DNA from 2 places in the Pseudomonas sp. SP16.1 genome. Region 2 is predicted to be linked to the other one. Evidence: predicted binding sites of a transcription regulator. Region 2 holds the regulator's gene; the other holds the start of a gene.
What was found. The regulator sigma-54, encoded in region 2, starts transcription at its own class of promoters, with help from an activator protein. The targets are predictions, from matches to a motif close to ANTGGCATNNANNTTGCTNT.
Positions count from the first base shown of each region.

Region 1: glnA (glutamate--ammonia ligase) is a predicted target of sigma-54. The motif match lies at 2,552-2,571, and genes of this name have one in related genera.

Region 1 covers NZ_JBQYFZ010000001.1:4,899,585-4,905,033, reverse strand. Annotated here, with positions in the region: gene typA (translational GTPase TypA) at 1-753, opposite strand, end outside; gene thiI (tRNA uracil 4-sulfurtransferase ThiI) at 883-2,337, opposite strand; gene glnA (glutamate--ammonia ligase) at 2,667-4,073, shown strand; gene ACUTAF_RS23150 (DUF4124 domain-containing protein) at 4,503-5,060, shown strand; gene ACUTAF_RS23145 (DUF4124 domain-containing protein) at 5,064-5,449, shown strand, end outside.
Region 2 covers NZ_JBQYFZ010000001.1:3,431,342-3,436,790, forward strand. Annotated here, with positions in the region: gene ACUTAF_RS16400 (KpsF/GutQ family sugar-phosphate isomerase) at 1-299, shown strand, start outside; gene ACUTAF_RS16405 (KdsC family phosphatase) at 299-820, shown strand; gene lptC (LPS export ABC transporter periplasmic protein LptC) at 829-1,395, shown strand; gene lptA (lipopolysaccharide transport periplasmic protein LptA) at 1,382-1,927, shown strand; gene lptB (LPS export ABC transporter ATP-binding protein) at 1,927-2,652, shown strand; gene ACUTAF_RS16425 (RNA polymerase factor sigma-54) at 2,789-4,282, shown strand; gene hpf (ribosome hibernation-promoting factor, HPF/YfiA family) at 4,381-4,689, shown strand; gene ptsN (PTS IIA-like nitrogen regulatory protein PtsN) at 4,702-5,166, shown strand; gene rapZ (RNase adapter RapZ) at 5,169-5,449, shown strand, end outside.

The DNA of each region.
Region 1 (5,449 bases), 1.5 Mb from region 2:
GATACGGCCGTTGCGCTTCTTGCCGTCGGCGCCGATGGCGGTGACCGGCGTGTTGGCCTTGATGGTGCCGCGGGCGATGCGGCCGATGCCGATCACGCCGAGGAAGCTGTTGTAGTCGAGCTGGGAGATCTGCATCTGGAACGGGCCGTCGACGTCGACGACCGGTGCCGGCACGTGGTCGACGATGGCCTGGAACAGGGCATCCATGTTGTCGTCCATGTTCTCGTGGTCGAGGCCGGCGATGCCGTTCAGGGCACTGGCGTAGACGATCGGGAAGTCCAGCTGCTCGTCGGTGGCGCCGAGGTTGTCGAACAGGTCGAAGATCTGGTCGATGACCCAGTCCGGACGCGCGCCGGGACGGTCGATCTTGTTCACCACGACGATCGGGCGCAGGCCGGCCTTGAACGCCTTCTGGGTGACGAAACGGGTCTGCGGCATCGGGCCGTCCTGGGCGTCGACCACCAGCAGCACGGAATCGACCATGCTCATCACGCGCTCGACTTCACCGCCGAAGTCGGCGTGCCCGGGGGTGTCGACGATGTTGATGTTGTAGTCGCCCCACTTCAGCGCGGTGTTCTTGGCCAGGATGGTGATGCCGCGCTCTTTTTCCTGATCGTTGGAGTCCATCACGCGCTCGTTCTCCGCTTCTTTGCGGTCGAGGGTGCCGGACAGGCGCAGGAGCTTGTCGACGAGGGTGGTCTTGCCATGGTCGACGTGGGCGATGATGGCGATGTTGCGCAGATTTTCGATCACTGTGTGTATCTCGATCAGAGGATTCGGTGTGTCGCCCAGCCTGGACGACGAATATGAAGAAAACGCGATCAGCGGGCTGATCGGTCGGGAGGGCGATGGCGGATACTCCCGCCATTCAACCCCGGCGTTCTATGCCGGACGATAAACGCGCACATTGGCATGCCCCTCGCTCAGCAGGTGGTGGGCATGCAGGCGGCTCATCACGCCCTTGTCGCAATACAGCAGGTACTGGCGATTCTCATCCAGTTCCTTGAACTTGTTGTTCAACGCATAGAACGGCAGCGTCTGCACCTCGACGCCGGGCACCGTGAGCGGCTCGTCCTCGGCGGCATCGGGGTGGCGGATGTCGAGGACGATTTGCCCGGCCAGCGCCTCGGAGACGATCTCGACCTGCACGTCCTTGCCCAGCTCGTCGATCACCCTGTCGATGGGCAACTGGGTGGCACGCTCCAGGGCACGGTCGAGCACCGCCATGTCGAACTGCGCTTCTTCCTTCTCGATGCGATAGCCACGGGCGCGGGTGGTCGGGTTGACCGAGATCACCCCGCAGTACTCGGGCATGTGCTTGGCGAACTCGGCGGTGCCGATGCGCGTGGCGGTGTCGATGATGTCCTGCTTGTGGCTGGCGATCAGCGGGCGCATCACCAGCATGTCGGTGGCCGCGTCGATCACCGCCAGGTTGGTCAGGGTCTGGCTGGAGACCTGGCTGATCGCCTCGCCGGTGACCAGCGCCTCGATCTCCAGGCGTTCGGCGACGCGGGTGGCGGCGCGCAGCATCATGCGCTTGAGGATCACGCCCATCTGGCTGTTGTCGACCTTGGAGAGGATCTCGCCGACCACTTCCTCGAACGGCACGCTGACGAACAGCACGCGCTGCGAACGGCCGAACTTCTGCCACAGATAGTGCGCCACTTCCATCACGCCCAGCTCGTGGGCGCGGCCGCCGAGGTTGAAGAAGCAGAAGTGGCTGACCAGGCCGCGACGCATCATCTGATAAGCGGCGACTGTGGAGTCGAAGCCGCCGCTCATCAGCACCAGGGTCTGCTCCAGCGAGCCGAGCGGGTAGCCACCCAGGCCTTCGTGGCGGTTGTGCACCACGAACAGACGCTGGTCGCGGATCTCCATGCGTACCTCGACCTGCGGCTTCTTCAGGTCGATGCCGGCGGCGCCGCATTCCTGGCGCAGGCGCGAGCCGACATGGCGCTCGACGTCGATGGAGCTGAAAGGATGCTTGCCGCCACGCTTGCAGCGCACGGCGAAGATCTTGCCCGGCAGCTGGTCGGCGTAGTGACGCTTGCAGTGCTCGGTGATGTCGTCCAGATCGCCCAGCGGGTATTCGTTGACCTCGAGGAACAGGCCGATACCCGGCGTGTTGCGCAGGCGCTCGGTCATCTCGGCGAGCAGCTTGGGATCGTCCAGGTCGGTCTCCACCTCGAGGTTGTCCCAGACACCGGTCACCCGCAACTCGGGATCGAGATCGCGCAGCACGGTGCGGATGTTCTTCCCCAACTGGCGGATGAACTGCTTGCGCACCGGGCGACTCTTGATGGTGATTTCCGGGAAAACTTTGACGATCAGCTTCATGAATAAAGCGCCCGAGGAGGCGACGGAAAAACAGGGGCGCGGATTATAGCGGAAATTGTTCAAGCTTTGACCAAAAATACTGCACCCCGCATAGACCGCACCAAATTGGGTCAATCGCTTATTTACAAGCCCTTAATTGGTGCAAATATCTCGACGCCATCGTCCTGCAGGCGGCGCGGCGCCTGAGTTTCCGGGCATTCGTCCATTCCGGGGCACTGGCATGCAATTTGCTCCCTTGTGAGGCAGGTTGCCCTGGAGGACTATCCCGCCGGGCTTCACCGCACATATCGGGGCTCCACGAAGCGAGCCTTTTCCATCTGGAGGACAACATGTCTAAGGCTGTTCAACTGATCAAAGAACACGACGTGAAGTGGGTAGACCTGCGCTTCACCGATACCAAGGGCAAGCAGCACCACGTGACCATGCCGGCCCGTGACGCCCTGGACGAAGATTTCTTCGAGCACGGCAAGATGTTCGATGGCTCGTCCATCCATGGCTGGAAAGGCATCGAAGCCTCCGACATGATCCTGATGCCGGTCGACGAGACCGCCGTACTGGATCCGTTCACCGAAGAGCCGACCCTGATCCTGGTCTGCGACATCATCGAGCCGAGCACCATGCAAGGCTACGACCGCGACCCGCGCTCGATCGCCAAGCGCGCCGAGGAATTCCTCAAGACCACCGGCATCGGCGACACCGTGTTCGTCGGTCCGGAGCCCGAGTTCTTCATCTTCGACGAAGTGAAGTTCAAGTCCGACATTTCCGGCTCGATGTTCAAGATCTACTCCGAGCAGGGCTCCTGGATGACCGACCAGGATGTCGAAGGCGGCAACAAGGGCCACCGTCCGGCCGTCAAGGGCGGTTACTTCCCGGTTCCGCCGTGCGACCACGACCACGAAATCCGTACCGCCATGTGCAACGCCATGGAAGAGATGGGCCTGGTCGTCGAAGTGCACCACCACGAAGTGGCCACTGCCGGTCAGAACGAAATCGGCGTGAAGTTCAATACCCTGGTGGCCAAGGCTGACGAAGTCCAGACCCTGAAGTACTGCGTGCACAACGTCGCCGACGCCTACGGCAAGACCGCTACCTTCATGCCGAAGCCGCTGTACGGCGACAACGGTTCGGGCATGCACGTGCACATGTCGATCTCCAAGGACGGCAAGAACACCTTCGCTGGCGAAGGCTATGCCGGTCTGTCCGAGACCGCCCTGTACTTCATCGGCGGCATCATCAAGCACGGTAAGGCCCTGAACGGCTTCACCAACCCGTCGACCAACTCCTACAAGCGTCTGGTTCCGGGCTTCGAAGCACCGGTCATGCTGGCCTACTCGGCCCGTAACCGCTCCGCCTCGATCCGCATTCCCTACGTTTCCAGCCCGAAAGCCCGCCGCATCGAAGCGCGCTTCCCGGACCCGGCGGCCAACCCCTACCTGTGCTTCGCCGCGCTGCTGATGGCCGGCCTGGACGGCATCCAGAACAAGATCCACCCGGGCGATGCCGCCGACAAGAACCTGTACGACCTGCCGCCGGAAGAAGGCAAGCTGATCCCGCAGGTGTGCGGCAGCCTGAAAGAAGCCCTGGAAGAGCTGGACAAGGGCCGCGCGTTCCTGACCAAGGGCGGCGTGTTCTCCGACGACTTCATCGATGCCTACATCGAGCTGAAGAGCGAAGAAGAAATCAAGGTGCGCACCTTCGTGCACCCGCTGGAATACGACCTGTACTACAGCGTCTAAGCCAGACTCGCGCCGCCCTGTGCGGTGCGCTTCGAAGCCCCGCCCGGCCCTGCCTGGCGGGGCTTTCTTATGCACCGCACATCCAGCGGCCTTGGCCGGCAGGGTGCGCTGCGCGCACCATCGAGCATCACCGCGCTTTATTTGGTGCGCACAGCACACCCTACGGCTCGCATGCGCCGGCTCCGATGGGGAATGCCGCCTCCGCTTTCATCTTGTGCGTCACAGCGCAGCAGTTTTGGCTCCGCAGGGTCCACCGCGCGCACCGACAATCCAAAAACAGGGCGAGGCATTGCTGCGCACACCTAGGCGGCCCCGCGATACCCTACAGAACGCCGCTTTCATCTCACGCATCACAACGCATCAGCGCGGCGCTTGCCAGCACGCCTTGCCGGTGCAAGGCTTAGCGGCATCACCCAGAGGAGACCGGCCATGCGCCCGCTACTCGCTTGCCTGCTGCTCGGCCTGGCCCTGCCGGCGGCCGCACAGATCTACAAGTACACCGACGCCAACGGCAACACGGTGTTCACCAACCAGCCGCCGGACGGCACCGCCGCCGAGAGCATCAACCTGCCGCCGACCAATACGGTGGAAATGCCGACGCCCAGCGCCGTGCCCGCCAGCGAAGAACCAAGCGCCACGCAGGCCGAGGCGCCTTATACGGTGCTCAGCCTGACCGACCTCCCCGACGACGCGGCGCTGCGCGCCAACGACGGCACCTTTAGCGTCGGCGTCGATATCCAGCCGCGCCTGGCCGCCGGCCATCGCCTGCGCCTGCTGCTGGACGGCCAACCCCACGGCCAGCCGAGCAATGTGCCGCGCCTGCAACTGGTCAATGTCGACCGCGGCGAGCACAGCCTGGCCGTAGAGGTACTCAGCGGCGAACGCTCGATCCAGCGCAGTGCGCCGGTGAGCTTCACCGTGCAGCGGGTCAACACCGGCAGCCCGGCGCTGCGACCGCCGCCGGCCACCCCCAAGCCGGGCAACTGAGCCATGCGCCCACTGCTTCTCTGCCTGCTGCTGCTCGCCCAGGGCGCCCTGGCCCAGGTCTACACCTACGTCGACGCCGAAGGGAACCGGGTGTTCACCGACAAGCCGCGCAGCAGCGCCGCGCAGCCGGTCACCCTCGCTCCCTCCAACAGCGTGCAGCTCGGCCAGCCGGGCCGCGCGCCGAGCGCCGCCGCTCCGGCGGCGGTGAGCAAGATGGCCATCCACTACCAGTTGCTGCGCATCCTCGTGCCGGAGCCCGATGCCTCGATCCACAATGCCTCGGGCGATCTGATAGTCACCGCGACCAGCGATCCCGGCCTGCTGCCGGGGCACAGCTACCGCCTGCTGCTCGACGGCCAGGTGCAGGGCGAGCCGAGCCGCAGCCCGGT
Region 2 (5,449 bases):
AGATGACCCAGAAGGGCCTGGGCATGACCGTGGTACTGGAAGACGATGGCCGCCTGGCCGGCATCTTCACCGACGGCGACCTGCGCCGCACCCTGGACAAGGGCGTCGACGTGCGCCACGCGCTGATCGACGAGGTGATGACCCCGCATGGCAAGACCGGCCGCGCCGAGATGCTCGCCGCCGAGGCGCTGAAGATCATGGAGGACCACAAGATCAGCGCCCTGGTGGTGGTCGACGAGCAGGACAAACCGGTCGGCGCGCTGAACATGCACGACCTGCTGCGCGCGGGGGTGATGTGATGAACGATCTGCTGCAGCGTGCGCGCGCGGTCAAACTGGCGATCTTCGACGTCGACGGCGTGCTCACCGACGGCCGCCTGTACTTCCTCGAAGACGGCAGCGAATTCAAGACCTTCAACACCCTCGACGGTCACGGCATCAAGATGCTGATCGCCTCCGGGGTGCGCACCGCCATCATCAGCGGGCGCAAGACCCCGGTGGTCGAGCGCCGCGCGAACAACCTCGGCATCCAGCACCTGTTCCAGGGCCGCGAGGACAAACTCGTAGTGCTCGACGGCCTGCTCGCCGAACTCGACCTCAGCTACGAACAGGTCGCCTACCTGGGCGACGATCTGCCGGACCTGCCGGTGATCCGCCGGGTCGGACTGGGCATGGCCGTGGCCAGCGCCGATCCCTTCGTGCGCCAGCATGCCCATGGCACCACCCAGGCGCGCGGCGGCGATGGCGCCGCGCGGGAATTCTGCGAACTGATCATGCGCGCCCAAGGCACGCTGGATGCGGCCCAGACCGCCTACCTGTAGAGCATCCCATGCCGCGTAAAGCCCTCAACTACCTGATCTTCGCCCTGATCGCCGTCCTTGTCGCGGCGCTCGGCTACTGGAACATCGCCCCCAACGGCGACCGCCAGGCGCAATCGACGGACAGCGACAACGCCATCGACTTCTATGTCATCGGCGCGCGCACCGTGCAGTTCCAGGACGACGGCAAGCTGCACTACCGCATGAGCGCGGACAAGCTCGAGCACGTCAAGGCCAGCGACGTCACCCTGGTCAGCCAGCCGAAGCTGGACCTGTACCGCGGCAGCGACCTGCCGTGGAAGGTCACCAGCCAGCGTGCCGAGGTCTCCCCCGGCGGCGTCGAGGTGGAACTGATCGACGACGTGCGCATCGCCCGCACCGACGCCAAGGGCCGCCCGACCATCATCACCAGCAGCCGCATGACCGTGATTCCCGACAAGGAATATGCGCAGACCCAGCAAGCCGTTAGAATCGTCGCGGCCAACGGGGTGACCACGGCACAAGGAATGAAAGCGTATTTGAACGACGGCAGGATGCTCCTGCAGTCCAACGTAAGAGGCCAGCATGAGGTTCGTTAACACCCTCCCCCTGATTCTCAGCCTAGGCGCCGCATTGGGAAGCGCGGCTGCCTGGGCACTGCCATCGGATCGCGAGCAGCCGATCCGCATCCAGGCCGATAGCGCCGAACTGGACGACAAGCAGGGCGTGGCGGTCTACCGCGGTGACGTGATCATCACCCAGGGCACCCTGAAGATCACTGGAGACACAGTGACCATCACCCAGACCGCCAGCGGCGACATCGACGTGTTCACCTCGGTGGGCAAACCGGCCTATTACGAGCAGAAGCCGGCGGTGGACAAGGAAATCGTCAAGGCCTACGGCCTGACCATCCAGTACTTCTCCAGCAACGAGCGCATCGTGCTGATCGATCAGGCCAAGGTGATCCAGGAAGGCAACACCTTCGAAGGCGAGAAGATCGTCTACGACACCCAGCGCCAGATCGTCAACGCCGGCCGCGCCACCGGCACCAACGTCAGCGTGCCGCGCCCGCGCATCGACATGGTCATCCAGCCGAAGAACAAACCCGCGGATCAGCAGGCAGAGCAGTAATGGCCATTCTCAAAGCCCAACACCTGGCGAAGAGCTACAAGGGGCGCCAGGTCGTGCGCGACGTCAGCCTGAGCATCGAGAGCGGGCAGATCGTCGGCCTGCTCGGCCCCAACGGCGCCGGCAAGACCACCTGCTTCTACATGATCGTCGGCCTGGTACGCGCCGACCAGGGCCGCGTGCGCATCGACGATCTCGACGTCAGCCACCAGCCCATGCACGGCCGCGCCCGCGCCGGCATCGGCTACCTACCGCAGGAGGCCTCGATCTTCCGCAAACTGTCGGTGGCCGACAACATCATGGCCATCCTTGAGACACGCAAGAACCTGGATCGCGCCGGCCGCCAGGCGGAGCTGGAGAACCTGCTGCAGGAGTTCCATATCCACCATATCGCCGACAGCCTCGGCATGAGCCTGTCCGGCGGCGAACGCCGCCGCGTGGAAATCGCCCGCGCGCTGGCCACCAACCCCAAGTTCATCCTGCTCGACGAACCCTTCGCCGGCGTCGACCCGATCTCGGTGGGCGATATCAAGCAGATCATTCACCACCTCAAGACCAAGGGCATCGGCATCCTGATCACCGATCACAACGTGCGCGAAACCCTGGATATCTGCGAAACCGCCTATATCGTCAACGACGGGCAGCTGATCGCCGAGGGCGATGCCGAGACCATTCTCGCCAACCAGACGGTCAAAGAGGTTTACCTGGGCCACGAATTCCGCCTGTAGGTCGCCCGCTATTTCACTACAGAAATATGGCAACCCCTAGGCAAAGCCGAGAAATTCAGGCATATAATTTGCTTCCTGGTGGCGCCGCGGCGCCCTGTAGTGGAAGGCGTAAACCGCCGGTGAATTAAGGTCTGCAATGAAACCATCGCTAGTCCTCAAGATGGGCCAGCAGCTGACGATGACGCCGCAGCTGCAACAGGCTATCCGCCTCCTCCAACTGTCGACCCTGGACCTGCAACAGGAAATCCAGGAGGCACTGGAGTCCAACCCCATGCTCGAGCGCCAGGAAGACGGCGACGACTTCGACAACAGCGATCCCATGGCCGACGGCGCGGAGAGCGCCGCGCCGACGCCGAGCAAGGAAGACAGCTACCAGGAAAGCGCTCCGACGGTCGACAACCTGGAAGACGGCGAGTGGAACGAGCGCATCCCCAACGAGCTGCCGGTCGACACCGCCTGGGAAGACGTCTACCAGACCAGCGCCAGCAGTCTGCCGAGCAATGACGACGACGAGTGGGACTTCACCACCCGCACCTCCAGCGGTGAGAGCCTGCAGAGCCACCTGCTCTGGCAACTCAACCTGGCGCCGATGTCGGACAAGGACCGGCTGATCGCCGCCACCCTGATCGACTGCATCAATAACGACGGCTATCTGGAAGAAACCCTCGAGGAAGTCACCGACTCCTTCGACCCCGAACTGGACATCGAACTGGACGAAGTGGAAGTGGTGCTGCACCGCATCCAGCAGTTCGAGCCGGCCGGCATCGGCGCCCGCGATCTGCGCGAGTGCCTGCTGCTGCAACTGCGCCAGCTGCCGGCGAGCACGCCCTGGCTGAGCGAGGCCCAGCGCCTGGTCGGCGATTACCTGGAGCTGCTCGGCAGCCGCGACTACGCCCAGCTGATGCGGCGCATGAAGCTCAAGGAAGACGAGCTCAAGCAGGTCATCGAACTGATCCAGCGCCTCAATCCCCGTCCCGGCTCGCAGATCGAATCCAGCGAGCCGGAATACGTAGTGCCCGACGTCATCGTACGCAAGCACAACGACCGCTGGCTGGTGGAGCTGAACCAGGAGGCCATGCCGCGCCTGCGGGTCAACCCGCAGTATGCCGGCTTCGTCAAACGCGCCGACTCCAGTGCCGACAACACCTTCATGCGCAACCAGTTGCAGGAGGCGCGCTGGTTCATCAAGAGCCTGCAGAGCCGCAACGAGACGCTGATGAAGGTCGCCACGCAGATCGTCGAGCACCAGCGCGGTTTCCTCGACTATGGCGACGAGGCGATGAAGCCGCTGGTCCTGCATGACATCGCCGAGGCGGTGGGCATGCACGAGTCGACCATCTCGCGGGTCACCACGCAGAAATTCATGCACACCCCGCGCGGCATTTACGAGCTGAAATACTTCTTCTCCAGCCACGTCAGCACCGCCGAAGGCGGCGAATGCTCGTCCACCGCGATCCGCGCCATCATCAAGAAACTGGTCGCCGCAGAAAACGCGAAAAAGCCGTTGAGCGACAGCAAGATCGCTGGTTTACTGGAGGCACAAGGCATCCAAGTCGCCCGTCGGACGGTCGCCAAATACCGCGAATCCCTCGGCATAGCGCCCTCCAGCGAACGCAAGCGACTGATGTGACCCAGATCAGCTGGAAGCGGGGGCTTCCAGGCCAAAGTGTTCCGGTGGCGGGTCGCCCAAGACCCGTCTCTTACACAAGGCAACAAGGAGAAAGCGGTATGCAAGTCAACATCAGTGGACATCAGCTGGATGTGACCGACGCCCTGCGTGACTATGTCGGCGAGAAACTGGGCCGACTGGAACGCCACTTCGACAAGATCACCAACGTTCAGGTGACCATGGAGGTCGAAAAGCTCAAGCAAAAGATCGAAGCCACTCTGCACGTCGCCGGCGGTGAGGTCGTCGCCAACGCCGAACACCAGGACATGTACGCCGCCATCGATCTGTTGGCCGACAAACTCGACCGTCAACTCATCAAGCACAAGGAAAAGCAGCTCGAACGCCTGCAAGGCGCCACGGCCCGCTGACATTCCCCATCCATGATCCGACTTGAAAACATCCTGACCCCCGGCCGTTCCCTGGTGAACGTGCCGGGTGGCAGCAAGAAGCGCGTGCTCGAGCAGATCGCCAATCTGGTGGCGCGCGATCTGCCCGACCTCGACGCGCAGGACATCTTCGAAAGCCTCATCGCCCGCGAGAAACTCGGCTCCACCGGTTTCGGCAACGGCATCGCCATTCCCCACTGCCGCCTGGCCGGCTGCACCGCGCCGATCAGCGCGGTGCTGCGCCTGGACAGCGCGGTGGACTTCGACGCCATCGACGGCGCCCCGGTCGACCTGCTGTTCGTCCTGCTGGTGCCGGAAGCGGCCACCGACGCCCACCTCGAACTGCTGCGCCAGATCGCCAGCATGCTCGATCGCCAGGACGTGCGCGAACGCCTGCGCCAGGCCCCGGTCGGTGAAGATCTCTATCAGGTGGTCGTGGACATCCAGAACGGTCGATAAACATGCGCCTGATCATCGTCAGCGGCCGCTCCGGCTCGGGCAAGAGCACCGCCCTCGATGTGCTTGAGGACAACGGTTTCTACTGCATCGACAACCTGCCCGCCGGTCTGTTGCCAGACTTGGCGGAACGCGCCCTGCTCAACACCGAGATGCTGCTGCCGCAAGTGGCGGTATCCATCGACGCGCGCAACCTGCAGAGCCATCTGCGGCGCTTCCCCGAGCTGCTGGAGCAGGTGCGCCAACGCAACATCCACTGCGATGTGCTCTACCTCGACGCCGACGA